Regions from separate parts of the Verrucosispora sp. WMMA2121 genome, predicted to be linked through region 3. Evidence: riboswitches for the same ligand, from Rfam matches in the RefSeq annotation. Region 3 holds a riboswitch; each other region holds the start of a gene.
The links. Region 3 has a riboswitch for cobalamin ahead of O7605_RS23705 (ribonucleoside-diphosphate reductase subunit alpha). Riboswitches for the same ligand answer to the same signal wherever they lie in the genome.

Region 1: linked by a shared signal. The riboswitch ahead of O7605_RS29180 (acyl-CoA thioesterase) and the one ahead of O7605_RS23705 (ribonucleoside-diphosphate reductase subunit alpha) in region 3 are both predicted to bind cobalamin.
Region 2: linked by a shared signal. The riboswitch ahead of metE (5-methyltetrahydropteroyltriglutamate--homocysteine S-methyltransferase) and the one ahead of O7605_RS23705 (ribonucleoside-diphosphate reductase subunit alpha) in region 3 are both predicted to bind cobalamin.
Region 4: linked by a shared signal. The riboswitch ahead of O7605_RS03845 (peptidase) and the one ahead of O7605_RS23705 (ribonucleoside-diphosphate reductase subunit alpha) in region 3 are both predicted to bind cobalamin.

The regions. Positions count from the first base shown of each region.
Region 1 is NZ_JAPZBH010000006.1:4,523,957-4,531,286, forward strand. Features, by position in the region: gene O7605_RS29165 (prenyltransferase/squalene oxidase repeat-containing protein) at 1-721, opposite strand, end outside; cobalamin riboswitch at 846-984, opposite strand; gene O7605_RS29170 (hypothetical protein) at 1,068-1,556, opposite strand; gene O7605_RS29175 (prenyltransferase/squalene oxidase repeat-containing protein) at 1,594-2,652, opposite strand; cobalamin riboswitch at 3,091-3,307, shown strand; gene O7605_RS29180 (acyl-CoA thioesterase) at 3,497-3,943, shown strand; gene O7605_RS29185 (LysE family translocator) at 3,945-4,565, shown strand; gene O7605_RS29190 (bifunctional NAD(P)/FAD-dependent oxidoreductase/class I SAM-dependent methyltransferase) at 4,582-6,204, opposite strand; gene O7605_RS29195 (helix-turn-helix domain-containing protein) at 6,280-6,837, shown strand; gene O7605_RS29200 (DNA-binding protein) at 6,870-7,064, opposite strand; gene O7605_RS29205 (histidine phosphatase family protein) at 7,205-7,330, opposite strand, start outside.
Region 2 is NZ_JAPZBH010000006.1:4,441,835-4,449,164, forward strand. Features, by position in the region: gene metE (5-methyltetrahydropteroyltriglutamate--homocysteine S-methyltransferase) at 40-2,277, opposite strand; cobalamin riboswitch at 2,389-2,599, opposite strand; gene O7605_RS28845 (alpha/beta hydrolase) at 2,668-3,402, opposite strand; gene O7605_RS28850 (ferredoxin reductase family protein) at 3,620-4,978, opposite strand; gene O7605_RS28855 (ABC transporter ATP-binding protein) at 5,380-6,312, shown strand; gene O7605_RS28860 (ABC transporter ATP-binding protein) at 6,309-7,031, shown strand; gene O7605_RS28865 (FtsX-like permease family protein) at 7,039-7,330, shown strand, end outside.
Region 3 is NZ_JAPZBH010000006.1:3,276,912-3,284,241, reverse strand. Features, by position in the region: gene O7605_RS23725 (FecCD family ABC transporter permease) at 1-542, shown strand, start outside; gene O7605_RS23720 (ABC transporter substrate-binding protein) at 568-1,554, shown strand; gene O7605_RS23715 (ABC transporter ATP-binding protein) at 1,551-2,342, shown strand; gene O7605_RS23710 (ribonucleotide-diphosphate reductase subunit beta) at 2,422-3,417, opposite strand; gene O7605_RS23705 (ribonucleoside-diphosphate reductase subunit alpha) at 3,453-5,780, opposite strand; cobalamin riboswitch at 5,969-6,173, opposite strand; gene O7605_RS23700 (hypothetical protein) at 6,327-6,674, opposite strand; gene O7605_RS23695 (hypothetical protein) at 6,671-6,820, opposite strand; gene O7605_RS23690 (helix-turn-helix domain-containing protein) at 6,967-7,330, opposite strand, start outside.
Region 4 is NZ_JAPZBH010000004.1:681,487-688,816, reverse strand. Features, by position in the region: gene O7605_RS03860 (helix-turn-helix domain-containing protein) at 1-428, opposite strand, end outside; gene O7605_RS03855 (FAD-dependent oxidoreductase) at 505-2,127, shown strand; gene O7605_RS03850 (acyl-CoA thioesterase) at 2,365-2,811, opposite strand; cobalamin riboswitch at 2,994-3,208, opposite strand; cobalamin riboswitch at 3,389-3,509, shown strand; gene O7605_RS03845 (peptidase) at 3,610-4,653, shown strand; gene O7605_RS03840 (hypothetical protein) at 4,685-5,179, shown strand; gene O7605_RS03835 (prenyltransferase/squalene oxidase repeat-containing protein) at 5,527-6,981, shown strand; gene O7605_RS03830 (hypothetical protein) at 6,978-7,330, shown strand, end outside.

The DNA.
Region 1 (7,330 bases), 1.2 Mb from region 3:
CGGCCATGGCCGTCGAGTCGACGTCGAGCGTGGCGTTGCCTTGATCGTCGCAGGACGGCGACGGAACGCCGTCGGCGTCGGGATAGAGCCGGAAACCGCCGGCCGCGCACTGCTGCCTGATGAGGAAGTCGACGGTCTCCTGCGGCGTGCCGCCGCTGCGGGCCAGACCCAGGACCGCGAAGGACTGGTCGAAGGTGTTGCTCGGGTCCGGGCCGGTGGCCTCGGTGGTCCGGCTGGTGATCCGGCCGTGCTGGTGACCGGTGCCCGCCCCGGAGAGCAGCGCCACGGTCTCGGCGCGCAGGTCCCAGCCGCCGAAGTCGGTGGGGTCGGCGCCCGCGGACGAGGCGACGTAGAGCAGCTTCGCCGTCGCACCCCCGTCGGTGAAGCCCTCGATGCCCCAGTCGTCGTAGCTGTTGTAGGACCGCACGTGCGCGGCGATCTGCGCCGTTGCCGCCTGCCGCGTCGGGCCGGCCGCCCCGGTGGCGGCGAGGGCGATCACGCCGTCGATGCTCAGCCCCCAGTCCTGCGGGCTGAACGGGCCGGGCAGCACGCCGTCGGTGTACTCCCCGGCGAGCCAGGTCGCGGCGTCACGCGCGGCGACGGTGTGAGCCGGCGCGGGCGCGGCGGTCACGACGAGAGGGGTGGCCGTGACGACGGCGAACGCGATGGCGGTGGCGGCGCCGAAACCGGCGCCGACGCGCCGGAGCGGGGACGTGGGCATGAGGGGTGCCTTTCGCAGAGCGGTCGGCGAAGCTCCGGAAGGCACCGGTGGCGATATCCGCTTGCGTGGCCGCGATGAGATGCCGCACCTAGGTTGCCCGGACTCCACCCTGTAGACCTCGACAGTGGAAGCCGCTCGTCCGGTGCGGGGCATTCCGGCTCGCGAGACAGCTCTCGCTCACGGTTGCGGGTCAGCGTCGGCTTCTACCGACTTCCCCCCACACAGGACGTATTCAGTTGAGTACCCGACGCGCCGGGTGCCGCCACCGTACCGCCCGGTCACCTTTCGGCGCCAGCGTGGCGGACGACACCCGACGCGTCGACAGCTCAGGCAGCCTACCCGCAGGTCAGGGCGCGGTGATACTGGGCGCCGCGCCGGAGCCGAACGACCAGCCCTCCACCGTCCCCGGCGCCGGGTTGTAGCTGGTCGCTCCCAGCGTGCTGTAGGTCCAGGCGGCGCCGCTGCCGGAGGCGTGCCAGTACGACCAGTACGCGCTGGCCGGCGGGGTGTTGATGCACGGCTCCGTCGCGGCGGTCGGCTTTCCGTTGATCCGGCAGACGAACGCCAACCCCCACCGCTTCGTACCGGTCACCGTGAAGCCGGCACCCTGCAGGGCGGCCAGCCCGGTGGCCGGGTCACCGAGCGCGCACGCCACCTGGACGCCGCCGCCGAGCGAACCATAGTCGACCACCACCGTGACCCCGGTCGTCCCGGTGCACGCGGCGGCCTGCGCGGCTCGGGGAGACGGTTCGACAGCGATCAACCCGACGGCGACGACAGCCACCACCACGATGCTCGCCAGCCACCGACGGACGGGATCGTAGACCTGGGACATGAGCACTCCTTCTGATGGGACGGAACCTGCCGGCCGGTCAACGGCAGCGCAGGGTGGGTGCACCGGTGGTCGCGGCGACGGTGGAGAGCCGGGCGTATCCGGTGCCGGCCAGGCCGAGAACAGCCTGGGTGGTGGCACGGGGGGCGGTACCGGGATCGAAGACACCGCCGTCGAAGTCGACCGCGCCCCGGTCGGTGACCGGGGCGGCACACCCGACCTGAAGACCGGCCAGGAACACGCGGGCCCGGACCCAGGCCAGCGGCCGGCCGCCGTCGCGCAACGCCTGGGCCGCCAACCCGGTGCTGTTGGCGTTCGCGACCCCACCGGAGTTGGTGAACCCGCCGTCGGCGCGTTGCACCGAGACCAGCCAGCGCAATCCCGCGGCGGCGTCAGCCGGGCGTCCGGCGGCCCGCAACGCCTGCACCGCGACGGCGGTGGCGTCCACGTCGGAGACACAGACGGGCTGCTCCGGCAGCAGCGGATAGCCTCCGTCCGGGCACCGGGTGCCGGCCAGCCAGCCGGCGGCGACCGCCGGCACGCCCTGCGCGGTCCGGTCCAGCGCGAAGATCGCGAAGGACTGGCTGAACGCGTTGCTGTAGTCACCCCACGCCGACCGGTCGGTGAACCGGCCATCGGGGTCCTGGAGCGACCGCAGCCGGGCGATGAGATCCACACCGCCGACGTCGGTGGGGTCAGCGCCGCGGACCGCGACGGCGAGAGCGAGTTTGGCGGTCGCGCCGGCGTACGCCTCAGTGGTGCCGTCGCCGATGTACCCGTCGCGGACGTCCGGCCGGGTCACCCAGGCCAACGCCTGAGCGCCGAAGTCGTCGGCGACACCGGCGGCGGCGAACGCGAAAACCGCGTCCAGGGTCAACCCCTGGTCGGGGTACGCGACCCCGTCGAAGACGGCCTCGAAACGTTCTCCGTCGACCAACTGTCGGGCCAACCAACCGGCGGCGGCATCCGTCCGGACGGCACCCGCGTGTGCGGGTGCGGCGATCGTGGGTGCGGCGATCGTGGGTGTGGTGAGAGTGAGGGCGGCGAGTATCCCGCAGAGCAGGGCGAGCAGGCGGTGCCGGCCCAGGCGAACGACCATCGGTTGGCGCCTTTCCGGCCCGGCGGTCGTCGAGACCCGGCCCGCTCGGTGATGCCACGGCGGACCGGCCTCCGACCCGTGGGCCACGACGGGTGGGGAGCAGAGACTCGCGGGTACGTCAGGTATTCGGGCTCGCCACCAGGGATGATGCTCCCCGGCGGCCTACCGTTGCGGGCCAGCGCCGGACTTCGACCGGACTTCCCCCACACGCACGCGCGTTGTTCAGTTGTCGCGCCAGTCTCGTCGGCCACACGACCACTGTCAATCAGCAACCGGATGCGCACCTTGGGTAACCACAACGCGGCAGGCGGCGGCCGGGTCTCGCTCTCGCTCCGCCAGACCCCGCTTCCGTTGCACCGGCCACGGAACAGGTGGACCGTCGAGGGAGACAGCTCACAGCGAGCACCAGGCGAGCCCGCTGACCGGCCGGGTCGGGATAGGGTGACCGACGGCGCTGGTTCGCCCGACCGTTACCGGTGGGGCGTCGCAAGAGGGAACCCGGTGAGAATCCGGGACTGCCCCGCAGCGGTGAGTGGGAACGACCGCCGTCACCACGCACTGGGCCACCCGGCCTGGGAAGCGACGGCCAGTAGGAGAACGGACGAGTCCGGCACCGCCCACGAGTCCGAAGACCTGCCCGCGCTGCGTACACAAGGTGTGTGCGCCTGCCGTCGACCTCGCGGGTGGGTCGGGCGGGGTGACGCGCCGCGTCGGCGTGTTCCTCGACGTGCGCGCCCCCCGGTCGGTGGCCTCCTTTCCGAGGACGGACGCCCCCGTGCAGGACACGACCACCACACTCGCCGGCCGACCACCGTCGGCCTCCCATCTGACCCTGTCGCAGATCATGGACCAGCACCACACCAACCTCATGGGTACGGTCCACGGCGGCCGGATCCTCAACCTCATCGACTCCGTCGCCGGAGTGGTCGCCGCCCGGCACTCCGACGGACCGGCCGTAACCGCCGCCATCGACGAGACCGCCTTCCTCCGCGCGGTCCGCGTCGGCGACGTCGTGCACGTCGACGCCCGCATCACCTGGGCCGGACGCAGCTCCATGGAGGTCACCGTCAAGGTCACGGCCGACCGATGGGACCGGGCCGTACCACCGACCGACGTGGCCACCGCCCACCTGGTCATGGTCGCCGTCGACGACGACGGCCAGCCCCGGCCGGTGCCACCGCTGCTCCCCCAGACCGACGGCGACCGGCGGCGCTACCGCGAGGCAGAGATCCGTCGCGAGCACCGGCTGGCACTGCGGCGCGCCCTGCTCGACGGCACCGAGGAGTACTGAGATGCTCGGACTGTCCACAACGGCCCTCGCGGGCTACCTCGCCGCGATCGCCCTACTCATGGTCACTCCCGGGCCGGACATGATGTTCGTCCTCGCCAACGCCACCCGATACGGCACCCGGGCGGGTATCGTCGCCGCGATCGGCGTCGCCGCCGGGGAGGCGATCCACATCGCGGCCGTCGTCTGCGGACTGGCCGCGCTCGTCGCGGCCTCGCCGGTGCTGTTCACCACGATCCGCTGGGCAGGCGCGGTGTACCTGGTCGCCCTCGGGATTCGCGCCCTGCTCGGTGCCGGCGCGCCCGCCGACGAGACGAAGCGGGTTGGCACCAGCGGACAGGCGTTCCTGCGAGGGCTGCTGACCAACCTGCTCAACCCGAAGATGATCCTGTTCAGCGTGGCGTTCCTGCCCCAGTTCGTGAATCCGGCCGCCGGTGACCCCACCGCCCAACTGGTCCTGCTCGGCGCTGTCTTCATGGCCGTGCAGCTCGCCGTCGACATCGCCATCGGCGCGGGCGCCGGACGCCTGGCCCGAAGGATGACTGACAGCCGCTGGTCACGGCGCGTCAACCGGATCTGCGCCGTCGCGTTCGTCGTGCTCGGACTACGACTGGCCGCCGGCTGACCCCTGCGGCGTGGCCTCACCGCTCCTTGCGATGGTCGAGCCGGACGGCGCGCAGCACGACGTCGTTGACGTGGTGGGTGCTGATCGCTCCCGGCGGACGCGGCCGGCTCTCGTTCACGTCGACTCGCCAGTCGCCCGAGGCCGTGAGCGCGGCGGCGATCTCGTCGATGCCGACGTACGCCTGCGGGTCGTACATGCGGGTCTGCTCGCCGGGGTCCGCCGGCTGCTGGAGCGGCGTCAGCTCGTGGCCGACGACGAGCAGCGTCCCACCGACGGACACGGCGTCGAGCAGGTTGCGCAGTCCGCGCTGCTCGGGGGTGCGCTGGAACGAACCGTACTGCAGGGAGACCAGGTCGTAGGTCTCGTCCGCGAAGGCGGCCCGGTCGTTGGCGTCGCGGTGCAGCGTACGCACGTCGAGCCCGCGACGCTCCGCTTCGGCCCGGATGCGGTCCAGTGCTCTGCCGGAGACGTCGGAGGCGGTCACCTGCCAGCCTCGTTCGGCCAGCCAGATCGCGTCGGCTCCTTCACCGGCGCCGACGTCGAGCGCCCGGCCGGGGGGCAGGTCCGTCGCCTCCGCCACGAGCGTGCCGTTCGGGTTGGCGCTCCACATGCGTTCCTGATCCCCGTACCGGCTGTCCCACTCGATCTCGACGCCGGAGGGGCGCAGGCCCGCCGTGGTGTCCTCGGCGGCGAGGCTGAAGGCGATCTGGGCACCGACCCAACTGCCGTTCGCGGCGGCCGGCAGGACCTGGGCGCTCGGGTCCGTCAGGTTCCCGGCGGCGTACACGCCCGGCACGCTGGTACGTCCGGTGGCGTCGACCGCGACGAGGTCACCGAGTCCGCTGGGGTGAGCCGTGATGTCGATGCCCAGCCCGGCGAGCATCTCGACCCGGGGGTGGAACCGGGCACCGGCGAGGACCGCGTCGGCGGGCAGGCTGCGGCCGTCGGCAAGCTCGACGACGAGTGAACCGTCCGGGTCGGCGTCGGCCACCCGGCGCACCGCGCCCTCGACCACCGCAACCCCGGAGGCGACGAGGGTCCGCACCACGGCCGGGTCGATCCCCGTCGCGTCATGCAGCACCACGGTCAACTGGTCGGTCAGGTGCCGCATCAGCTGGGTCGGGTGCAGTCCCATCGGCGTCGTGACGATCTGCACGACCCGCAGGTCGCGGACCTCCCAGCCATGGCAGAACGGACAGTTGATCACCTCGCGGCCCCAACGCTCGGCGAGGCCCTCGATGTCGGGAAGCTCGTCGGCGATGCCGGTCGCGGCCAGTATCCGGCGGGCGACGAGACCGTGGCCGCCCGAGAGGGCGAGGTGGAACCCGTCGTCCTCCTTGCGCACGGCCAGGACACGGCCGGTGAGGACGTTGCCACCATAGCTACGGACCTCTTCGCGCCCGATGGCCCGCATCGCCTCGGGCGGGGTGCCCTCGCGTCCGAGGTAGCCGTGCATGTGCGCGGCCGGCGCGTTCCGCGGGGTGCCGTCGTCGACGACGATGACCGAGCGTCGCTGACGAGCGAGTTGCAGCGCGGCCGCCAGACCGGCCGCCGAGCCGCCGATGACGGCAACGTCGCACCGGCGGACGACGCGCTGGTGGGGTGGGTGGTCGGAGGCTTCGTGGGCGTGGTTCGTCATGCGTCAAGCGTAGGAACGCCTGGCGATTGGTGAAAGGTGGTTTGCGGAATTCGCAAGGCGTGTCATGCTGGGGACATGACCGACCGCAGTGACGTGGAGCATCTGGCGCGCACAAGGCTGCGAAGCATCCGCACCACGCTCGGCTACTCCCTGGACGAACTCGCCGAACGCACCAATCTCAGCCCGTCGACGATCAGCCGGGTCGAAACGGGCAAACGTACACTCAGCCTCGACGTGCTCGTCCCCTTGGCCAACGCGCTACAGGTCAGCCTCGACGTCCTGTTCGAGGCGACCAGCGACGAGGACGTGGTGATCCGTCCCGTGCAGCACCGTTCGGGCTCGCGCACCACCTGGCCGCTGAGCCGCGTCGACGGGCGCACCATGGCGATGAAGGTCCGGTTGGAGCCCGAGGCGACGATGCCGGCCCAGCGGGTCCATCCGGGGTACGACTGGTTCCTGGTCCTCGACGGCAGGGTGCTGCTGTGGCTCGGCGAGCGGCGGATCGAGGTCGGCAAGGGCGAAGCAGCCGAGTTCTCCACGATGACACCCCACTCGATGACAGCGCTCGACGAGCCCGCCGAGCTGATCATGATCTTCGACCGCGAGGGCCAGCGCGCGCATCTGCACCAGTAAGCGCGCAACCCGCCAGGGTGGGGTGCCTCGCGTCAGCTCAACCCGAGATTGTGCTGTTCGAGGGCGGTCTCAATGATGTCCAGTGCCTTCGGCCCCACGCCGTGCAACCTGGCAAGCTCCGCACGCGGCGCACCGTCGAGCTGGCGTAGGGCGGTGTAGCCGGCGGCGTTCAGCGCCCGCGTCGCGGGTGCGCCGATCTTCGGCAGGGTGTCAAGGGACGATTCCACCGCTCGATGCTAGACCGCCGCTCCCCCGCAGGATCGACCCGTCGCGGCCACGGTTTCGGTGTCTGGCTGACACCGGCCGTACGCGTCCAGGCGGCGGCTCTGACGACAAGGCCCAGGCCGGAATGCGGTCGAATCCGCCCTCAGGCCAGGTGGTGGGTGTCGTTCAGTTGCACGATCCAGCGGTTGTGGAAGTAGTCGTCCTCGCGCAGGTGGGTGATGCCGCCAGCAGAGAAGCGGATGCCCACCAGACCCGCCGCGCCGAGGGG
Region 2 (7,330 bases), 1.2 Mb from region 3:
ACAGTTCCGCTCAGGTCGGTACCACCCGGCCCGGTGCGGTCAGCTCCCGCGTACCTCGGCGGCGGCGGCCACCAGGTGCCGGAGAGACGCCTCGACCTCCGGATAGCCGCGCGTCTTGAGGCCGCAGTCCGGATTCACCCACAACCGGCGGGCCGGCACGGCCGCGACGGCCCGGCGCAGCGCCTCGACCACCTCGTCGCGCGACGGCACCCGGGGCGAGTGGATGTCCCAGACCCCGGGGCCCACACCCCGGCCGTAGCCGATCGCGGCCAGGTCGTCGAGGATCTCCATCTTGGACCGGGACGCCTCGATGCTGGTGACGTCGGCGTCGAGGGCGTCGATGGCACCGATCACCTCGCCGAACTCCGAGTAGCACAGGTGGGTGTGGATCTGGGTGTCGTCGGCGACGCCGCTGGTGGCCAGCCGGAACGCCGCCACCGCCCAGTCCAGGTACGTCTTCTGGTCGGCCCTGCGCAGCGGCAGCGTCTCCCGTAGCGCCGGCTCGTCGACCTGGATGACCCGGATCCCGGCGGACTCCAGGTCGCGGCACTCGTCGCGAAGGGCGAGCGCGACCTGGTCGGCGGTGTCCGCGAGGGGCTGATCGGTACGGACGAACGACCAGGCCAGGATGGTGACCGGACCGGTGAGCATGCCCTTGACCGGTCTGCTGGTCAACGACTGCGCGTAGGTGGACCACGCGACGGTCATCGGTGCCTTGCGTGACACGTCGCCGTAGATGATCGGCGGGCGTACGCAGCGGGAGCCGTAGGACTGCACCCAGCCGTGCCGCGTGGCGGCGAAACCGTCGAGTTGCTCGCCGAAGTACTGCACCATGTCGTTGCGTTCCGGCTCCCCGTGCACGAGCACGTCCAGACCCAGCTGTTCCTGCAACCGGACGACCTGCTCCACCTCGGTGCGCATCCGGGACGCGTAGCCGGCGTCGTCGAGGCTGCCGGCCCGGTGCGCGGCGCGGGCCCTCCGCAGCTCGGCGGTCTGCGGGAACGACCCGATCGTGGTGGTCGGCAACTCCGGCAGACCCAGTCGTTCCTGCTGCCGGGCGGCCCGGGTGGGATAGTCGCCGCGCTGCCGGTCGGCCGGGCGCAGCGCGGCGAGGCGGCCGCGTACGTCGTCGTGACGCCAGTTTGCCGGGGTGGCCGGCAGGGGCGCGGGCAGCGCGGTGGTGCCGTCGCGCAGCGCGCGGCCGAGCACGACGATCTCGTCGACCTTCTGCCGGGCGAACGCCAGCCGCTCGGACAGCCGGGGGTCGAGATGCGTCTCGGCGGACAGGTCGACCGGAACGTGCAACAGCGAGCAGGACGACGAGACGGCGACGTGGTCGGCCAGCCCGGCGACCGTCGCGCCGGCCGCGACAGCGGCCCGCAGGTCGGTACGCCAGACGTTCCGACCGTCGACTAGGCCGGCGACGATGGTCTTGCCACCGAGTGGTCCGGCGGCGGCGAGACGGTGCAGGTTGCCCGCGCCGGCGACCAGGTCCAGACCGACGGCGTCGACCGGGGTGTCCAGCAGGGCCGGCAGCGCGTCGCCGAGGTCACCGAAGTAGGTCGCCACGAAGATCCGCGGTCGGTGCGTGAGGTCGCCGAGCCGGGTGTAGGCGCGGCGCAGGGCGTCGATCTCGGCTGGGCTACGGTCGGCGGCGTAGGCGGGCTCGTCCAGTTGCACCCAGCTGACGCCCGCGTGCGCCAGCTCGGCGAGAATCCGGGCGTACGTCTGGACCAGGTCGTCGAGCCGAGCGAACGGGTCGACGCCCTTGGCCAGCAGCAGGAACGTGGCCGGTCCGACGAACACCGGCCGGGTGGTGATGCCCAGGTCGCGGGCCTCGGCGTACTCGTCAAGCGCCTTCGCCGGGTTGGCGGTGAAGACGGTGTCCGGGGCGATCTCCGGCACCAGGTAGTGGTAGTTGGTGTCGAACCACTTCGTCAGCTCCAACGCCGGCTCGGCGTCGACACCACGTGCCATGGCGAAGTAGGTGTCCAGCGCGGACAGACCCAGCCGGGTGAACCGGTCCGGGACCGCGCCGACCGCGACCGCCGTGTCGAGCATCTGGTCGTAGTAGGAGAAGGTGTTCGACGGGATCGCGTCGAGACGGGCGTCGCGCAGCGTCCGCCACACCTGCGCCCGGAGGCCGGCGGCGGTGCCGGCCAGAGCCTCGGCGTCGATGGTGCCGGCCCAGTACGCCTCGACGGCCTTCTTCAGTTCACGGTTCGCGCCGATGCGTGGGTAGCCGAGCACGGTGCTCTGCCCGAATGCGGTACTCACCAAGGGTTCCTTCCCTCGAAGTGTCCGGCGGACACGGGAGGGAAGACGGGTACACCTCGGGTACCGGCTTCCGCCCTGGTCCTCCCACGGGACCGCCGGCGACGCACGCCGGCGGCGTGCGCAGCACTGGCAGGTCTTCGGACTCGCGGGCATGACACCAGGTCGCCTACTGGCCGTCGCTTCCCAGACCTCACGGTCCAGTGCTTTGTTGACGGCGGTCGTTCCCACTCACCGCTGCGGGGCAGTCCCGGATTCACACCGGGTTCCCTCTTACGACGCCCCACCCACCCGGGCGGGACGAACCAGCACCACCGGCCATCGTACGGGCCACACCGCCGGCTAAGCCCGAGGTGTCCGGCCTGCGGGACCGCGAGCAGGCCGGACACCGCACTAGCGCAGGTGCCGGGCGAAGAACCGGCCGGCGTCCTCCCCCGCGTACCAGGGCACACCGGTGTGTCCGCCCATGTTGGCGTGCAGCGTCTTCTCCGTGGAGCCGAAGGCGTCGAACAGCTCCAGCGCCGCCTGCCGGTCGTTGCCCTCGTCGTCCCACTGCAACAGCATGTGCAGCGGAATGGTGACCTGCCGGGCCTGTTCGACGATGAGGCGCGGGACGAAACTTCCGGCGAAGAGACCGGCGGCCACGATCCGGGGCTCCACCACCGCGAGTCGGACGCCGACCGAGATCACTCCCCCGGAGTACCCGACGGGGCCGCCGATCTCGGGCAGCGACAGGAGGGAGTCCAGGGCGGCCTGTGCTTCCGGGACCGCCCGGTCGACGAGCGGGAGGACGAGAGCGTCCACGATCTCGTCGCTCACCGCCTCGCCCGCCGCCAGCACCCGGTGCAGTTCGGCGCGAGCCTGCTCGGCGGCGGCCCAACGCGGCCGGTCACCGCTGCCGGGCAGCTCGACCGCGGCGGCGGCGAAGCCGTCCGCTGCGGCGCCCCGGGCCCGCGCCACCAGACGGGGGTACATCCGGCCCAGCCCCAGTGGCGGGTGACCGAGCAGGATCAGCGGAACCGGTGCGGTCGCGAACGCGGGTGTCCACAGGAAACCGGGGATGTCGCCGAGCGTGAACCCGCGTTCGAAGACGCCGTCGTCGAGGTGTCGTTCGGAGGTGAATCGCATGGTCGTGCCTTTCGGGAGTGCGTGTGAACGGCGCTCCCGGGCGACCTACCGCCCGACCGTGACCCCGGAGGGGAGCACCCATGTCGAAACGTTCACGGGTACCACCTCCTCGGTCTCTCGCACGGCCTTCGGGCAAACTAGCAGCGGGCCGTCCCGGTCCGCCACGGGGTTTCCCGCGCCGCTTCCGCTCGCCTCGCGCACTGTCGGCCGGTGAGGTTCACACCCCCAACCGGAACGCCTCGACATGCTGTTGGCGGGACGGAACCCGCAGGGCGCGCAGGCTGCGTCGCACGGTGCCGGCCATCGCCGCGGGACCGCACAGGTAGACGTCGCGCTCGGCGATGTCGGGGACCAGGCCGCGCAGACTCTCCGGACTGAACGGCTGGCTGCCGTCGGCGGTGCGACCGGTCAGCAGGTGCAGGCGGGCGCCCCTGGCCTGTGCCAGATCGCGCAGCTCATCGATCAGTACCGCGTCGGCGGGCGTGCGGGCCCGGTAGAGCACCACGACGTCTCCGGTCAACTCCGGGTCCTCCAGCAGCGCCCGGATCGGAGTGATGCCGATGCCACCGGCGATCAGCAGGCTGTTCTCCCGGGTGCGGGCGGCGGTGGTGAGGGCGCCGTACGGACCCTCGGCGTAGACCCGGGTGCCCACCGGCAACTGCCGCAGCCCGGCGCTGGTGGAGCCGATCGCCTTCGCCGTCAGCCGCAGCGTGCGACCGTCGGGCGCCGCCGACAGCGACCACGGGTTGACCTGCCACCAGGAGTTGTGCCCCGGGAAACGCCACCAGAAGAACTGGCCGGGACGGGCGCGCAGCCGGTCGAGGCGGTTGCCGGCAACGTGGACGGACACGACGTTGTCGGTCTCCGGCACCACCGCGACGACCCGCAGCCGGTGCCGGACGTTGCGCACCAGCGGCACGACCAGGCGGTTGGTCAGCAACGAGCCGACCGCGAAGGCCCACAACCCCCACCAGTAGGCCTTGGCGACGGCGCTGCCGGCGAACGAGGCGCCCTCGTAGATCTGGTGGATCACCGACAGCACGATCACCACGTACACCACCAGGTGGATGGCGTGCCAGAGCTCGTACGACATGCGGCGGCGGGCGATCCGTACCGAGGTGGAGGCCAGCACGCCGATCAGGACTGCGGCGATCATGCCGAGTAGCACCGGCATCTGCCGGGCCAGGTTCGGGATCTCGGCGAAGAACGAGATCCGGTCGATCTGTGCGTAGCCGAGCAGCACGAACGTCGGGTGCAGCACGACCAGCCAGAAGATCGCGAACCCGGTCCAGCGGTGCCAGTTGGTGAGCTTGTCCATGCCGATCCGCCGTTCCAGGAACGGCATCCGGCCGATCAGCAGCAGTTGCAGTGCCATCACGAAAGCCAGATGCAGGCCGAGGAAACGGCCGATCGCGGTCAGGGTGTTGGGCGTCGGCCGGCTCGGATGAGCGAACATGACCTGGAGGATCACCAGGTTGACCAGGACAAACGTCCAGAGCAGCAGGTACGCGGCCCGAGCCTGGCCGGTGCGGCGCACCGGACCTGCCGCGGCGGCGGTGAAGGTGGTCGTGGACATCGTGAGCCTTCCTGAAGCGGTCCCGGTCGGGGTGGCGTGGGATTCCGTTCCGTCTGCCTCAGCGTGCCAGCGTCGGCGTGCGCCCGGAAGCTCGCCGAGCACGATCGCAACCTGCCCGGTGCCGAGCCCGCGAGCGGCGAGGTCGCGGTGCCACCACACGCTGCGCCGCCGCCCGCGCCGCGACGTGTGGCTGCCAGGGGCGCAGGAAAGCCAGCCGGGGGCATGGTCAACGGAGCCGCCGGTTGCGAAACTGCTTCAATCTGCGTCGGTGGGGGCGATCGGACCCTCGACCCCTCCGGCAACCAGGCGGGCCGGCCGGACGACACCAAGGGCCGGTTCGGTGCGCCGGACCGCCAGCCCAGGCTGGCTCGACGCCGGCCCGACCCGGACGGAGGGAAGGAATGGCCAGCACACCGCTGTCCCTGCCGCAGTCGTCCGCGCGCGCCCCCGAGTTCGGCCGGGACGCGCTCATCGTCTGCGAGAACCTGGTGCGGATCTACCAGACCGGTTCGATCGAGGTGCAGGCACTGCAGGGACTGGACCTGACCGTGGCCGGCAGTGAGCTGGTCGCCGTCGTCGGTGCCTCCGGGTCGGGCAAGTCGACGTTGCTCTCCATCCTGGCCGGCATCGACGCCCCCACCGCCGGGCGGGTCCGGGTCGACCGGTGGAACCTGCTGACGATGTCCCGCGCGGATCGGGTGGCGTACCGGCGGCACACCGTCGGGTTCGTGCGGCAGCAGACGGCGAGCAACCTGATCCCGTACCTCACCGCGCGGGAGATGGTGGACCTGCCGATGACGGCGGCCCGTACCGCAAAGCGGGAGCGCCGGGAGCGCGCCGCCGAACTGCTGGACAGCCTCGGTGTCGCCGACTGCGCCGAGCGGCGCCCCGGGCAACTGTCCGGGGGGCAGCAGATGCGGGTCGCGATCGCGGTGGCGCTGGCCAACCAGCCGCGGATCCTGCTCGCCGACGAGCCGACCGGCGAGTTGGACGCCGCCACGTCCGCGGAGGTCTTCGGCGTACTCCGGGAGGTCAACCGGCGGTACGGCGTCACCGTCGTGGTGGTGACCCATGACCCGGCGGTCAGCGGCCAGGTCGAACGGACCGTCGCGATCCGGGACGGACGCACCAGCAGCGAGGTGCTGCGCCGCACCACCACCAACGAGCAGGGCGACACCCAGGTGATCGCCGAGGAGTACGCCGTGATGGACCGGGCCGGGCGGGTGCAGGTGCCCCGTGACTTCCGTCAGGCGCTGGCGCTGACCCGGCGGGTCCGGCTGGCCCTGGAACCCGACCACATCACGATCCGCCCCGATTCGGGAAGCGACGAATGAGCGGCGAGCCGCTGCTGCGCGTGCGCGACGTGCACCGGCGCTTCCGCACCGGGCCGACCGTCGTACACGCCCTGCGCGGCGTGTCGTTCGACGTGGCCGCCGGCTCCATGGTGGCGCTCGTCGGCCGCTCCGGCTCGGGCAAGACCACCCTGCTCAACACCGTCGGCGGCCTCGACCGCCCGGACGCCGGCACGGTGCACGTCGACGGCACCGACGTCACCGACCTCGACGAGGACGGCCTGTCCCGGTTACGACGGGAGAAGGTGTCCTACGTCTTCCAGAGCTTCGGGTTGATCCCGGTGCTGTCGGCCGCGGAGAACGTCGCCGCCCCGCTGCGGCTGGCCCGCGTCGCCCCGGCCGAGCGTGAGCGCCGGGTCGAGTTGCTGCTGGACCTGGTCGGCCTGGCCGACCACGCCCGGCAGCGGCCGGCCGAGCTGTCCGGCGGCCAGCAGCAGCGAGTGGCGATCGCCCGTGCGCTGGCCGCCTCGCCCCGGCTCCTGGTCGCCGACGAGCCCACCGGGCAACTGGACGCCGAGACCGGACTGTCGGTGATGGCCCTGCTGCGCGCAGTGGTCGAATCCGAAGGCGTCACCGCACTCGTGTCCACCCACGACCCGGTGATGATGGCACTGGCCGACCGGGTGATCCGCATCGACGACGGGCAGCTCACCGACGAGACAGCCGGACGACCGCCCGAGCCCGTGCCGGACGCCAGGTGACGCGTCGATGCTGAGGCTGGTCATCCGGCGCGCCCGCGCGCAGTGGCCGTTGCTGGCGGCCCTCGTCGGCATCGTCACGGTCGGCGCGACCCTGCTGGGCACCTGCACCCTGCTGAGCACCCGCACCACCGAGCGGGCGCTGGAGGTCGCCATGGCCCGCGCCGCGCCGGCCGCCGTCGACGTGACCGTCTACACCGGCACCGTCGAGGGCCGGGACACCTGGTCCGTCGCCGCCGACACCCGTACCGCGGTGGCCGCCGCGCTCGCCCCGTTCCCGGTGACCACCACCACGCGGGCGT
Region 3 (7,330 bases):
GCTACGCCCTCTACGCCACCACCAGCTTCCTGATCTTCGCCTCGGGGTCCGCCGAGGGGGCCCGATCGGTGATGTTCTGGCTGCTCGGCTCCCTCGGACTGGCCCGGTGGAACGCCCTCCTGCTGGTCGCCGCCGTCGTGCTGGGCGGCATGATCGGATACCTGACCGTCGTCGGGCGACGCCTCGACGTGCTGGCCATCGGCGACGAGACCGCCCAGACGCTCGGCGTGTCACCCGACCGGTTCCGCCTGCGGCTGCTCGTGCTCGTGTCGCTCAGTGTCGGCGTACTGGTCTCGGCCGCCGGCAGCATCGGCTTCGTCGGCCTCGTCGTGCCGCACCTCGCCCGCCGCATCGTCGGCGCCCCGCACGTGCGCGTGGTGCCCGTCGCCGCGCTGCTCGGCGCCATCCTGCTGGTCTGGGCCGACGTGCTCGCCCGGGTGCTGCTGGCCCCCCAGGAGATCCCGATCGGCATCATCACCGCCCTGCTCGGCGCCCCCTTCCTGCTGGTCCTGATCCGTCGTCTGCACGCCACCGGCGCCTGAGCGCCCGATGAGCCGAGGAGCACCGATGAAGGCAACCCGTCTCGCCGTCACCACGGCCACGACCGTTCTCGCGCTGCTGGTCGCCGCCTGCGGCGGTTCCGCCGACGAGCCGGCCACAGCCGCCCCGGGATACCCGGTCACCGTCACCAACTGCGGCGTGGAGGTGACCTTCGACGCCGCGCCGGAGCGGGTCGTGCTGCTCAAGAGCGCAGCCGTGCCGTACCTGCACGCGCTGGGCGTGCTGGACCGGGTCACCGCCCGGGCCGGGCAGTACCCCAGCGAGTACTACGACGCCTCGACCCTCGCCGAACTGGACCGCATTCCGCTGCTGACCGACAAGACCGACACCAGCGGGCACCTGCAGATCTCCAAGGAGGTGGTGATCAGCCAGCAGCCCGACCTGGTGCTCGGTGAGGTCGACAACCTGTCCCGCGACACCCTCTCGGCGGTGGACATCCCGCTGCTGGAGGAGCCGGCCATGTGCCCGGACAACACCGCCACCCCCAGCTTCGACGACATCTACCGCCAGCTGGAGACCTACGGTCGGGTGTTCGGCCGCGAAACGGAGGCGGCCACGGCGGTCGACGCGCTCCGGCAGCGGATGGCGAAGATCCAGGCCGGCGCTTCGGCGGCGTCCGGTCGTACCGCCGCCGTGCTGTACCCGACGGTCGGCGGCGGCACCACGTACGCGTACGGCACCGCCAGCATGGCCCATCCGCAACTTGAGGCCGCCGGCTTCCGCAACGTCTTCGGTGACACGCCGGAGCGGGTCTTCGAGGTCACCGTCGAGGAACTGCTCGGCCGAAACCCCGACGTGCTGATCCTGCTCTACAGCGACGGCGACCCCGCCGCGGTCGAGCAGGGCCTGACCGGCCTGCCCGGCGCCGAGAAGCTCAACGCGGTACGCGACGGCAACGTGCTGACCCAGCTGTTCAACTTCACCGAGCCGCCGACCCCGCTGTCGATCGACGGGCTGGAGCGCATCGTGCAGCGGTTCGGGGCCGACTCGTGATCCAGGCGACCCGGGTGTCCTGGCGCTACGGCGCCAACCCGGTGATCGACGGCGTCAGCGTCACCGCGCGACCCGGACGGGTGCTCGGACTGATCGGCCCCAACGGCAGCGGCAAGACCACGCTGCTGCGGCTGCTCTACGGCGCGCTGCGCGGCGGCACCGGACGGGTCGCCGTGGACGGTGACGACCTGGCCGCGCTGCCGCCGCGGGAGGCCGCGCGCCGGCTGGCCGTGGTGGTGCAGGAGGCCGGCGGCGAGACCGCCCTCACCGTGGCCGAGCTGGTGCTGCTGGGCCGTAACCCGCACCTGACCACCTTCCAGCGCACCGGCCGGACGGACCACGAGATCGCGGCGCAGTGCCTGACCCGGGTCGGTGCCACCCACCTGGGGTCCCGGGCGTTCGCCAGCCTCTCCGGCGGCGAACGCCAGCGGGTGCTCATCGCCCGGGCGCTGGCCCAGCAGGCCACCCACCTGCTGCTCGACGAGCCGACGAACCACCTCGACATCCGCTACCAGCACGAGATCCTACGGCTGGTACGCGACCTCGGCACCTGCGCCGTCGTCGTGCTGCACGACCTGAACCTCGCCGCCCGCTACTGCGACGACCTGGTGCTGCTCGGCCAGGGTGGAGTCGCCGCCGCCGGCACCACCGAGCAGGTCCTCGACCCTGCCGTTCTCGAACCCGTCTACGGCATCGGGATCCAGCGCCTCGACCTCGACGGCACCATCCACCTGCTGTTCCACCCGAACGACCAGCCCGCCGTCGAAAGGACCGCCAGCCGGGTCTGAGACCGGCCGGCGGCCCGGCTCGGCGACGATCGGCAGGATCATCGCCGGGCCGGCCCTCGGTCAGCGGATGGGACCGCCGTCAGAAGTCGTCGTCGAAGGCGACCGTGCCGGAGACTCCGACCTGGTAGGCCGACACCCGCCGTTCGAAGAAGTTGGACAACTCCTGCACGTCCTGCAACTCCATGAAGGCGAACGGGTTCTTCGACCCGTACAGCGGCTCGATCTCCAACTGCGCCAGCCGGCGGTCGGCGACGTGCTGGAGATATTCGCGCATGTCGGCCAGGGACAGCCCGGACACGCCCTGTTCGAGCAGGTCGGCGGCGAACTGCACCTCGCACTCGACGGCCTCGGCGAGCATGTCGCGGACCTGCTGGCGCATCTCGTCGTCGAACAGGTCCGGCTCCTCGGCGCGTACGGTGTCGACCACGTCGAAGGCGAAGGCCATGTGCATCGACTCGTCCCGGAACACAAAGTTGGTGCCGGAGGCCAGGCCGTGCAGCAGACCCCGGGACCGCAGGAAGTACACGTAGGCGAAGGCGCCGTAGAAGAACAGTCCCTCGATGCAGGCGGCGAAGCAGATCAGGTTCAGCAGGAAGGCGCGCCGGTCCGCGCGGGTCCGCAACTCGCGCAGCTCGAAGATCGAGTCGATCCACTTGAAGCAGAACTCGGCCTTGCGGGCGATCGACGGGATGTTCTCCACGGCGGCGAACGCCGCGAACCGCTCCCGCTCGTCCGGCACGTAGGTGTCCAGCAGGTTCAGGTAGAACTGGACGTGCACCGCCTCCTCGAACAGTTGCCGCGACAGGTAGAGCCGTCCCTCCGGCGAGTTGACGTGTTGGTAGAGGTTGAGCACGAGGTTGTTGGCCACGATGGTGTCGCCGGTGGCGAAGAAGGCGACCAGCCGGGACACGAGGTGCTGCTCCGCCGGGGACAGCTTGGCCAGGTCGGCGAGGTCGGCGTGCAGGTCGACCTCCTCCACGGTCCAGGTGTTCTTGATGGCGTCCTTGAACCGGTCGAAGAACTGCGGGTACCGCATCGGCCGCAGGGTCAGGTCCATGCCGGGATCGAGCAGCATCTGCCGCTGGCCGGTGTCGGGTTCGGAAACGGTGGTCACTGGCACGCCTCGCAGCTCTCGGGGTTCTCCAGGGAACAGGCCAACGCCTCGTCGTCGCTGACCGCGACGACCGGCTTGATCGCCGGGGTGACGGCGACGGTGGCCTGCTGGATCCGGGTCGCGGGACGCGACCGCAGGTAGTAGGTGGTCTTCAGCCCGGCCTTCCAGGCGTACAGGTACATTGAGGAGAGCTTGCCGATGGTCGGCGCGCTCAGGAACAGGTTCAGCGACTGCGACTGGTCGATGAACGGCGCCCGGGCGGCGGCCAGGTCGATCAGCGCCCGCTGCGGCAGCTCCCACGCGGTCCGGAACAGCTCCCGCACGTCCGCCGGCAGCTCGGCGATGCCCTGCACCGACCCTTCGGCCCGCTTGATCTGCTCCCGGATCGGTGCCGTCCACAGCCCGCGCGCCTTCAGCTCCCGGACCAGGTACGTGTTGATCTGGAGGAACTCACCGGACATCGTCTCCCGCTTGAACAGGTTGGACACCTGCGGCTCGATGCACTCGTAACACCCGGCGATCGAGGCGATGGTGGCGGTCGGCGCGATCGCCACCAGCAGCGAGTTCCGCAGCCCGTGGCGGGCGACCCGCTCCCGCAGCGCGGTCCACCGTTGCGCCTGCGTCACCTCCGCGCCCCACAGGTCGGGATGCAACTCACCCTTCGCGGCCCGGGTCTCGGCGTACGCGGGGTGCGGGCCGAACCGCTCGGCCAGCCCCACCGACGTCTCCAGCGCGGTCAGGAAGATCTCCTCCTGCACCCGGGTCGACAGCTCCCGTGCCGACGCCGAGTCGAACGGCAGGCGCAGGGTGAACAATGCGTCCTGCAGGCCCATCAGCCCGAGCCCGACCGGACGCCAGCGCGGGTTCGACACCGCCGTCTGCTCGGCCGGGTAGTAGTTGATGTCGATCACCCGGTCGAGGAACACCACCGCCGTGCGTACCGTCGCGCGCAGCTTCTCCCAGTCGACGCCGTCGGCGGTGACGTGCGCGCCCAGGTTCACCGAGCCGAGGTTGCACACGGCCGTCTCGGTGTCGTTGTTGACCTCCAGGATCTCGGTACACAGGTTCGACAGGTGGATCGTGTTGCCGGGCGCACCGGTCTGGTTGGACAGCCGGTTCGCGGCGTCCTTGAACGTCATCCACCCGTTGCCGGTCTGCGCGAGCGTACGCATCATCCGGCCGTACAGGTCGCGGGCCTTGACCGTCCGGACGGCCTTCTTCTCCGCCGCCCGGTACGCCTCGTCGAACGCCTCGCCGAACAGGTCCGGCAGCTCCGGCGCGTCCGACGGGTCGACCAGCGACCAGTCGCCGTCGGCCTCGACCCGCCGCATGAACTCGTCCGGGATCCAGTTGGCCAGGTTCAGGTTGTGGGTACGCCGGGACTCCTCCCCGGTGTTGTCCCGCAACTCCAGGAACTCCTCGATGTCCGGGTGCCACGGCTCCAGGTACACGCAGGCCGCGCCCTTGCGTCGGCCACCCTGGTTGACCGCCGCCACCCCGGCGTCGAGCGTCTTCAGGAACGGCACGATGCCGTTCGACCTGCCGTTGGTGCCCCGGATCAGCGCACCCCGACCCCGCACCCGCGACCAGGAGATGCCGATCCCGCCGGAGAACTTCGACAGCTTCGCCACCTGGTGGTAACGCTCGTAGATCGAGTCGAGTTCGTCGCGCGGGGAGTCGACAAGGAAACACGACGACATCTGGGTGTGCCGGGTGCCCGAGTTGAACAGCGTCGGTGAACTGGGCAGATACGCCAGGCTCGACATCAGCCGGTAGAACGCGATCGCCTCGCCCGGCGTCTGCGACAGCCCGCAGGCCACCCGTAGCAGCCAGTACTGCGGCGTCTCCACCACCAGCCGGGTCTGCGGATGCCGCAGCAGGTAGCGGTCCGCGACCGTACGCAGCCCGAAGTACTCGAACCGCAGGTCGCCGTCCGGGTCCACCGCGTCGTCCAGCTTGCGCGCGTTACGGGCCACGAAATCGGCCGTGGCGTCCCCGATCAGCCCCAGGCCGTGCGCGTACCGGATGGACTGGCTGAAGCTCGCCACCTGCTGCCCACGGACCTCCTTGTCCACGTACGCGGCCAGCAGCCGCGCCGCCAGCTTCGAGTACTGCGGCTCCGTACCGATCAGCTCGGCGGCCGTCTGGATGGACAGCTTGTCCAGTTCGGCGGTGGTGGCACCGTCGTACAGACCGCTGATGGTCTTGGTGGCCACCCGCAGCGGATCGACCTCGTCGAGGTCGGTCACCCACCGCTCCACCGCCCGGACGATCTTGTTGACGTCCACCGGTTCCGTGGCGCCGTCGCGCTTGCGGACCTGCATCACCTGCCGGCGCTGCTCCGACACACCTGCCTCGGAGGCGGGCGCCTCCCGCACGACCGTCACGTCTCTCTCCTCGCGCCGTCTGCTCGGGGCCTCGGACACGCGGGAGGACGCCACGGGATCCGCGCAGGCGGCACGGCCCGTTCCTGGCGTCGGCCGTCCCACGCGGCCTGCGGCCGCCGCCCACGAGTGCGGGCGGCGTGCTGGCAGGTCTTCGGACTCGTGGGCGTGCTCACGCGCTCCTACTGGCCGTCGCTTCCCAGGCCGTGGCCCAGTGCTTCGTGACGGCTGTCGTTCCCACTCACCGCTGCGGGGCAGCCCCGGATTCCCACCGGGTTCCCTCTTGCCTCGGCCGCCCCGGGTGGGCGCCGAACCAGCTACGGGTGACACCATATATGGGCTACCCGCGAACGCAAGACACCAGATGGTGTGTCGGCGTGTCCTGCAACGGAGGTCACATTCGGCTACGCCGGTCCGTGCTTGACCGGTCGCAGGCAGGCGGGCGTACGAAAAGGACGGCGGATGCGCCGGGGTGCCGATCGTCGGTCACGCCCCGGCGTGGCTACCCGTCCCGCAGGTGCACCTCAGCCACGCCAGGAACCGGGTCGTCAGCTCGCCGGGATCCTCGCGCGGCAGGTCGTCCAACGCCGCCGTCAACAAGGCACCCGCGTACATCGACAGGCCCACCCGGTCCCGGCCGTACGCCTCGGCGAGTCGCACCCGCGCTGGGGCGCACGGCCACGGCGGTTCGCCCTCGCAGCTGGCGCATGTCCACTCCGGCCGGCGCGGCAGGTGCTCGTCGGCGATCCGGGCGGGCAGGGCGTCGACGGCCCGGCCGATTCGCACCGCCTCGGCGGCCATCGCGTCCCGATAGCTGACGGCACGCCGAGTCATGCCGGCCACCGGGCGATGCGCCGGGCCTGGTCGAGCAGGCGTTGCCGGGCGGCCTCCTGCTCGACAGCCTCCCGCCACTGCCCGCCGTCAGCCAGCGGCCTCGGCCGCCGCCGCAGCCACCACCAGAACCTGTGCCACCTGCTCACACCATCACCTCCGCCGGAGTTCGGGGACGGGGGCGGCGGTACGTGGGGGCGCACCGCCACCACCCACAAGAATCGTGCGATGGCGGTGGGCAAGCAGGGCAGGTGCGGGGCGTCCGGCGTCCTGTCCGGGACGGTTGACGGACAGCTCAGCCGGTGGCGACCGCGAGTGCCTGCCGATACTCCTGCGTCCATGCGGCGTCCCGCTGGTCAGGCGGCAACCCGGCCAACCCGACCCGCAGGTTGTCGATGCCGGCCGACGTGTCGCCGAGCGCCAGATAGGCCAGACCGAGACCCATCCGGCTGAACGTGGGCGTCAGCCAGTAGGCCAGGACCGGCGCCTGCTCGCGCTCGGCCGCCTCGGTGAGGTCGCTTGCCTCCCCGAGGAGCCCTACCGCCGAGTGCCGGTCGCCGAGTAGCGCAAACCCATGGGCGGCCTGGACCGCGTCGCCGACGCGTTGCAGCGCCGTCGCCCCGGGTGTGTGGTACGCGGTGAGGAAGTGGCGCACGATG
Region 4 (7,330 bases), on a different contig from region 3:
ATCTGCCGCTCGCCGAGCCACAGCAGCACCCTGCCCTCGAGTACCAGGAACCAGTCGTACCCCGGATGGACCCGCTGGGCCGGCATCGTCGCCTCGGGCTCCAGGCGGATCTTCATCGCCATGGTGCGCCCGTCGACGCGGCTCAGCGGCCACGTGGTGCGCGAGCCCGAACGGTGCTGCACGGGGCGGATCACCACGTCCTCGTCGCTGGTCGCCTCGAAGAGGACGTCGAGGCTGACCTGTAGCGCGTTGGCCAGGGGTACGAGCACGTCGAGGCTTAATGTCCGTTTGCCCGTCTCGACCCGGCTGATCGTCGACGGGCTGAGATTGGTGCGTTCGGCGAGTTCGTCCAGGGAGTAGCCGAGCGTGGTGCGGATGCTTCGCAGCCTTGTGCGCGCCAGATGTTCCACGTCACTGCGGTCGTTCATCGCCCCAGCATGTGGGTGTCTTGCGGATCTCGCAAGCGGCCTGTTAGATGCCGCCAGTTGTTCCTACGCTTGACGCATGACAGACCCTGCCCACGGAGCCTCCGAACACCCACCGCACCAGAGCATCGTCCGCAGGTGCGATGTCGCCGTCATCGGCGGATCAGCGGCCGGTCTGGCGGCCGCGCTGCAGCTCGCTCGTCAGCGACGCTCGGTCATCGTCGTCGACGACGGCACGCCGCGGAACGCGCCGGCGGCGCACATGCACGGCTACCTGGGACGTGAGGGCACCCCGCCCGAGGCGATGCGGGCCATCGGGCGGGAGGAGGTCCGTAGCTATGGTGGCAACGTTCTCACCGGCCGGGTCCTGGCGGTGCGGAAGGAGGACGACGGATTTCACCTCGCGCTCTCGGGCGGGCACGGTCTCGTCGCTCGCCGGGTACTGGCCGCGACCGGCATCGTCGACGAGCTTCCCGAGATCGAGGGCCTCACTGAGCGTTGGGGTGCTCAGGTGTTCAACTGTCCGTTCTGCCATGGCTGGGAGGTCCGCGACCTGCGGGTCGTGCAGATCGTCACGACGCCGATGGGACTGCACCCGACCCAGCTGATGCGGCACCTGACCGACCAGTTGACCGTGGTGCTGCATGACGCCACGGGGATCGACCCGGCCGCGGTGCAGACTCTCGTCGCCTCCGGGGTCCCGGTGGTCGAGAGTGCGGTGCGCCGGGTGTCCGACGCCGACCCGGACGGGTCGCTCGCCGTCGAGCTCGCCGACGGCCGCAGCCTGCCGGCCGACGCGGTCCTCGCCGGTGCCCGGTTCCGTCCCCGGGTCGAGATGCTCGCGGGGCTGGGCATCGACACCACCGTCCACCCCAGCGGACTCGGTGACCTCGTCGCGGTCGACGCCACCGGACGTACCAGCGTGGCGGGCGTCTTCGCCGCCGGGAACCTGACGGACCCGAGCGCCCAGGTCCTGCAGGCCGCGGCGAACGGTAGCTGGATCGGCGCTCAGATCGCCTTCAGCCTCGCCGCCGAGGACACCACGGCGGGCGTCCGGCCCTCCGGCGTCGCGATCGAGTGGGACGGTCGCTACGGGGATCAGGAACGCGTGTGGAGCGCCAACCCGAACGGCACGTTGGTGGCGGAGGCGACGGATCTGCCGCCCGGCCGGGCGCTCGACGTCGGCGCGGGTGAGGGAGCCGACGCGCTCTGGCTGGCCGAACGGGGCTGGCAGGTGACCGCCTCCGACGTCTCCGGCAGGGCACTGGACCGCATCCGGGCCGAGGCGGAACGTCGCGGGCTCGACGTGCGTACGCTGCACCGCGACGCCAACGACCCCGCCGCCTTCGCCGACGAGACCTACGACCTGGTGTCCCTGCAGTACGGTTCGTTCCAGCGCACCCCCGAGCAGCGTGGACTGCGCAACCTGCTCGACGCCGTGGCGGTCGGTGGGACGCTGCTCGTCGTCGGCCACGACCTGACGTGGCTGCAGCAGCCGTCGGACCCCGCCGAGCAGACCCCCATGTACGACCCGCAGGCGTACGTCGGCATCGACGACATCGTCGCCGAGATCACGGCCTCGGACGACTGGCGCATCGACGTGCACGAGACCCGCCCGCGCCCCCCGGGAGCGATCAGCACCCACCACGTCAACGACGTCGTGCTACGCGCCGTCCGACTCGACCACCGCAAGGAGTTGTAAGGCCACGCCGAAGGGGTCAGTCGGCGGCCAGTCGCATTAAGAGCGCGACGAGCACGACTGCGCAGACCTGGTTGACGCGCCGTGACCAGCGGCCGTCAGCCATCCGTCGGGCGAGGCGTCCGGCACCTGCGCCGAGGGCGATATCGACGGTGACCTGCACTTTATGAAGACGGCGCCGAGCAGAACCGGTTGCCCGGTGGGGGTCACGCGAGGGCTGCCGTGGAGAGTCCGAGCATCTCAGGACTCCTCGGTGCCGTCGAGCAGGGCACGGCGCAGGGTCAGCCGGTGTTCGCGGCGGATCTGTGCCTCGCGGTAGCGGCGCCGGTCTCCGTCGGTCTGGGGTAGCAGCGGCGGCACCGGGCGGGGTTGGCCGTTGTCGTCGACGGCGACCATGACGAGGTGGGCGGTGGCCACGTCGGTCGGTGGTACGGCGCGGTCCCAGCGGTCGGCGGTGACCTTGACGGTGACCTCCATGGAACTGCGACCCGCCCAGGTGATGCGGGCGTCGACGTGTACGACGTCGCCGACGCGGACCGCGCGCAGGAAGGCGGTCTCGTCGATGGCGGCGGTGAGTGCCGGGCCGTCGGAGTGCCGGGCGGCGACCACTCCGGCGACGGAGTCGATGAGGTTGAGGATCCGGCCGCCGTGGACCGTGCCCATCAGGTTGGTGTGGTGCTGGTCCATGATCTGCGACAGGGTCAGGTGGGAGGCTGACGGTGGTCGGCCGGCGAGAGTGGTCGTGTAGTGCACGGGTGTCCGTCCTCGGGGAACAAGCCACCGACCCGTAGGCGCGCACGTCGAGGAGCACGCCGTTGCGGCGCGTCACCCGCCCGACCCGCCCGCGAGGTCGACGGCAGCGCACACACCTTGTGTCCGCAGCGCGGGCAGGTCTTCGGACTCGTGGGCGGTGCCGGACTCGGCCGGTCTCCTACTGGCCGTCGCTTCCCAGGCCTTGCGGCCCAGTGCGTGGTGACGGCTGTCGTTCCCACTCACCGCTGCGGGGCAGTCCCGGACTTTCACCGGGTCCCTCTTGCGACGCCCGACTGCAACGGCCGGGCGAACCAGCGCCGTCGGCCACCCTATCCTGACCCGGTCCGACGACCGTCCGGCCCGGGTACCTGCGGCGAGTTGCCCCATCACTCCGACGCCGAGCGTCGGCCCGTGGCCGCGATCGCCACGAACCTCGCCGCCACGACCCACCGTGTGCGATCGGTAGCGGATTGACAGTGGCTGTGGGAGCAGACGAGACTGGCGCGACAACTGAACAACCGCGTGTGTGTGCGGGGGAAGTCCGGTCGAAGTCCGGCGCTGGCCCGCAACGGTAGGCCGCCGGGAGCATCCCTGGTGGCGAGCCCGAATACCTGCCGCACCCGCGATTTCTGCTCCCCACCCGTCGTGGCCCACGGGTCGGAGGCCGGCCAGCCGCGCCGTCGCCGGGCGGGCCGGGTTTCTGACGACCGCCGGGCCGGAAAGGCGCGTCCGATGGTCGTCCGCCTGAGCCGGCACCGCCTGCTCGCCCTGCTTTGCGGTGTGCTCGCCGCCCTCACTCTGACCACACCCGTGATCGCCGCGCCCCCGCAGGCCGGCACCGTCCGATCCGATGCGGCCGCGGGCTGGTTGGCCCGACAGCTTGTCGACGGGGAACGCTTCGAGGCCGTCTTCGACGGGGTCGCGTACCCGGACCAGGGGTTGACCCTGGACGCGGTCTTCGCGTTCGCCGCCGCCGGTGTCGCCGACGACTTCGGCGCTCGAGCCCTGGCCTGGGCGACCCGGCCGGACGTGCGTGACGGGTACATCGGTGACGGCACCACTGAGGCGTACGCGGGCGCGACCGCCAAGCTCGCACTCGCCGTCGCGGTCCGCGGTGGTGACCCGACCGACGTCGGCGGTGTGGATCTCATCGCCCGGTTGGAGTCGCTCCAGGACCCGGGTGGCCGGTTCACCGACCGGTCGGCGTGGGGTGATTTCAGTAACTCGTTCAGCCAGTCCTTCGCGATTCTCGCGCTGGACCGGACCGCGCAAGGTGTGCCGGCGGTTGCCGCCGGTTGGCTGGCGGGTACCCGGTGCCCCGACGGCGGCTATCCGCTGCTGCCCGCGCAGCCGGTCTGTGTGTCGGATGTGGACGTCACGGCCGTCGCGGTGCAGGCGTTGCGGGCCGCCGGTCGTAAGGCTGATGCCGCCGCAGGGCTGCAATGGCTGCTTTCGGTGCAACGCGCCGACGGTGGGTTCACCAACGCGGGTGGGGTCGCGAACGCCAACAGCACCGGGTTGGCAGCTCAGGCGCTGCGTGACGGTGGACGGCCGCTGGCCTGGGCCCGGGCCCGCGTGTTCCTGGCCGATCTTCAGGTCGGGTGTGCCGCCCCGGTCACCGACCGGGGCGCGGTCGACTTCGACGGCGGCGTCTTCGATCCCGGTACCGCCCCCCGCGCCACCGCGCAGGCTGTTCTCGGTCTGACCGGCACCGGATATGCCCGGCTCTCCACTGTCACCGCGACCGCCGGCGCACCCACTCTGCCCTGCCGCTGACCGGCCGGCAGATTCCGTCCCACCAGAAGGAGTGCTCATGTCGCAGGTCTATGATCCCGTCCGTCGGTGGCTGGCGAGCATCGCGGCGGTGGCTGTCGTCGCCGTCGGGTTGATTGCTGTCGAGCCGTCTCCACGGGCCGCGCAGGCCGCCGCGTGCACCGGGACGTCGGGGGTCACCGTGGTGGTCGACTACGGTGCGCTCGGCGGCGGCGTCCAGGTGGCGTGCGCGCTCGGTGACCCGGCCACGGGCCTGGCCGCCCTGCAGGGCGCAGGCTTCACCGTGACCGGTACGCAGCGATGGGGATTGGCCTTCATCTGCCGGATCAACGGCAAGCCGACCGCCGCGACGGAACCCTGCATCAACACCCCGCCGGCCAGCGCGTACTGGTCGTACTGGCACGCCTCCGGCAGCGGCGCCTCCTGGACCTACAGCACGTTGGGGGCGACCAGCTACAACCCGGCCCCGGGCACGGTCGAGGGCTGGTCCTTCGGCTCCGGCGCGGCACCCAGCATCACCGCCCCCTGACCTGCGTGTACCCTTCACGAGCCGTGGACGTGCCGGGTGTCGCCCGCCACGCTGGCGCCGAGAGGTGACCGGCGGTACGGTGGCGACACCCGGTGCGCCGGGTACACAACTGAATACGTCCCGTACGGGGGGAAGTCGGTAGAAGCCGACGCTGACCCGCAACCGTGAGCGAGCACCGCCTCGCGAGCCGGAATGCCCCGCACAGGACGAGCGGCTTCCACTGTCGAGGTCTACAGGGTGGAGTCCGGGTAACCGAGGTACAGCATCTCGTCGCGGCCACGCGAGCGGATGCCGCCCGTCGGTGCCTTCCGGAGCTTTCACCGACCGCTCTGCGAAAGGCACCCCTCATGCCCACGTTCCCGCTCCGGCGCGTCGGCGCCGGTCTCGGCGCCGCCACCGCCGCAGCGCTCGCCATCGTCGCGACCACCCCCCTCGGCGTGGCCGCCGCGCCATCGCCAACCCACACCGCCGCCGCGCGCGACGCCGCGACCTGGCTCGCCGGGGAATACGTCGACGGCGTCCTACCTGGACCGTTCACTCCCGAGGACTGGGGGCTGAGCATCGACGGCGTGATCGCTCTCGCCGCCACCGGGGTGGCCGGCTCTACTCGACAGGCGGCGACGGCGCAGATCGCCGCGCACGTACGGTCCTACAACAGCTACGACGACTGGGGCATCGAGGGCTTCACCGACGGGGGTGCCACCGCGAAACTGCTCTACGTGGCCTCCGCCGCCGGTGCCGACCCCACCGACTTCGGCGGCTGGGACCTGCGTGCCGAGACCGTGGCCCTGCTGTCCGCGGCGGGCACCGGGCACCAGCGGGGCCGGATCACCAGCCGGACCACCGAGGCCACCGGCCCGGACCCCAGCAACACCTTCGATCAGTCCTTTGCCGTGCTGGGCCTGGCCCGCAGCGGCGGCGCGCCGCAGGAAACCGTCGACTTCCTCATCCAGCAGCAGTGCACGGCCGGCGGCTTCCGGCTCTACCCCGACGCCGACGGAGCACCGTCGCCTTCCTGCGACACCCAGGCCAGTGCCACCCTCGACGTCGACTCGACCGCCATGGCCGTGCAAGCACTGCTCGCGACCGACGCAACAGGTGCGGACGAGGCCGCTCAGCGCGGCGCGGACTGGCTGGTGGCGCAGCAACGCGCCGACGGGTCGTTCGGCGGGTCGGGGCCGACCAGCGGCGCGAACTCCAACAGCACGGGCCTGGCCGGGCAGGCCCTGGCCGCGGCCGGGCGCGACGCCGGAGCGGCACGGGCCGCCGAAGCCCTGGCGGCGCTGCAGCTCACCACCGCCAACGGTGGTGCCGCGGCGGCCGACGCCGGCGCCATCGCCTACGCCAGCGACGCGTTGACCGAGGCGGTCGCCGACGGCATCGCCGACACGTTCCGGGACCAGTGGCGGCGCGCCACCGCCCAGGCGCTACTCGGGCTGGCCCAGGTGCCGCTGAGCCGGATCGGCCTCGACGTGCCGCCCTCCGGTGAGCCCACCCCATCGGCCACCGTGCCACCCACGCCGACCGGCTCACCCAGCCCGACCGGACGACCGTCCCCGTCCGCCTCGCCCACACCGACCACCGCGCCCACCCACAGCCCGACACCGAGCGCCTCCCCGAGCGGCACGCCACCCACCCCCACCACGACGCCGACTCCCGCTGCCTCCGTCACCAGTCCCGCCGCCGGACCGGGCCGGCTGCCAACCACCGGCGCGGCGATCGGCGGGTACGTGCTCACCGCCCTGCTGCTGCTCGGCGGGGGAGCGGTGCTGCTGGTGCTCGGCCGTCGGCGGGCCACATGAGCATCCGGGCGACCCGCCTCGCCGTCACCCTCGCCGTGGCCGCCGCCAGTGTTTTGGTCGGTTCGGGTCCGGCAGCGGCCGCCGGCAGCGCGGGTTACTGCCCCGACGCCGCCGGTGTGACCGTCGTGGTTGACTTCAAGGAACTCGGCGGCGGCACCGTCGTCCGGTGCGCCCCCGGCGACCAGGCCACCGGCCTGGCGGCGTTGAAGGCCGCCGGCTTCCGGATCGCCGGCACACTGCGCTGGGGCGAGGGATTCATCTGCCGGATCGAGGGCAAGCCCTCGGCCAGCACGGAGAAGTGCGTCGACACGCCACCGGCCAGCGCCTACTGGTCATACTGGCACGCGCC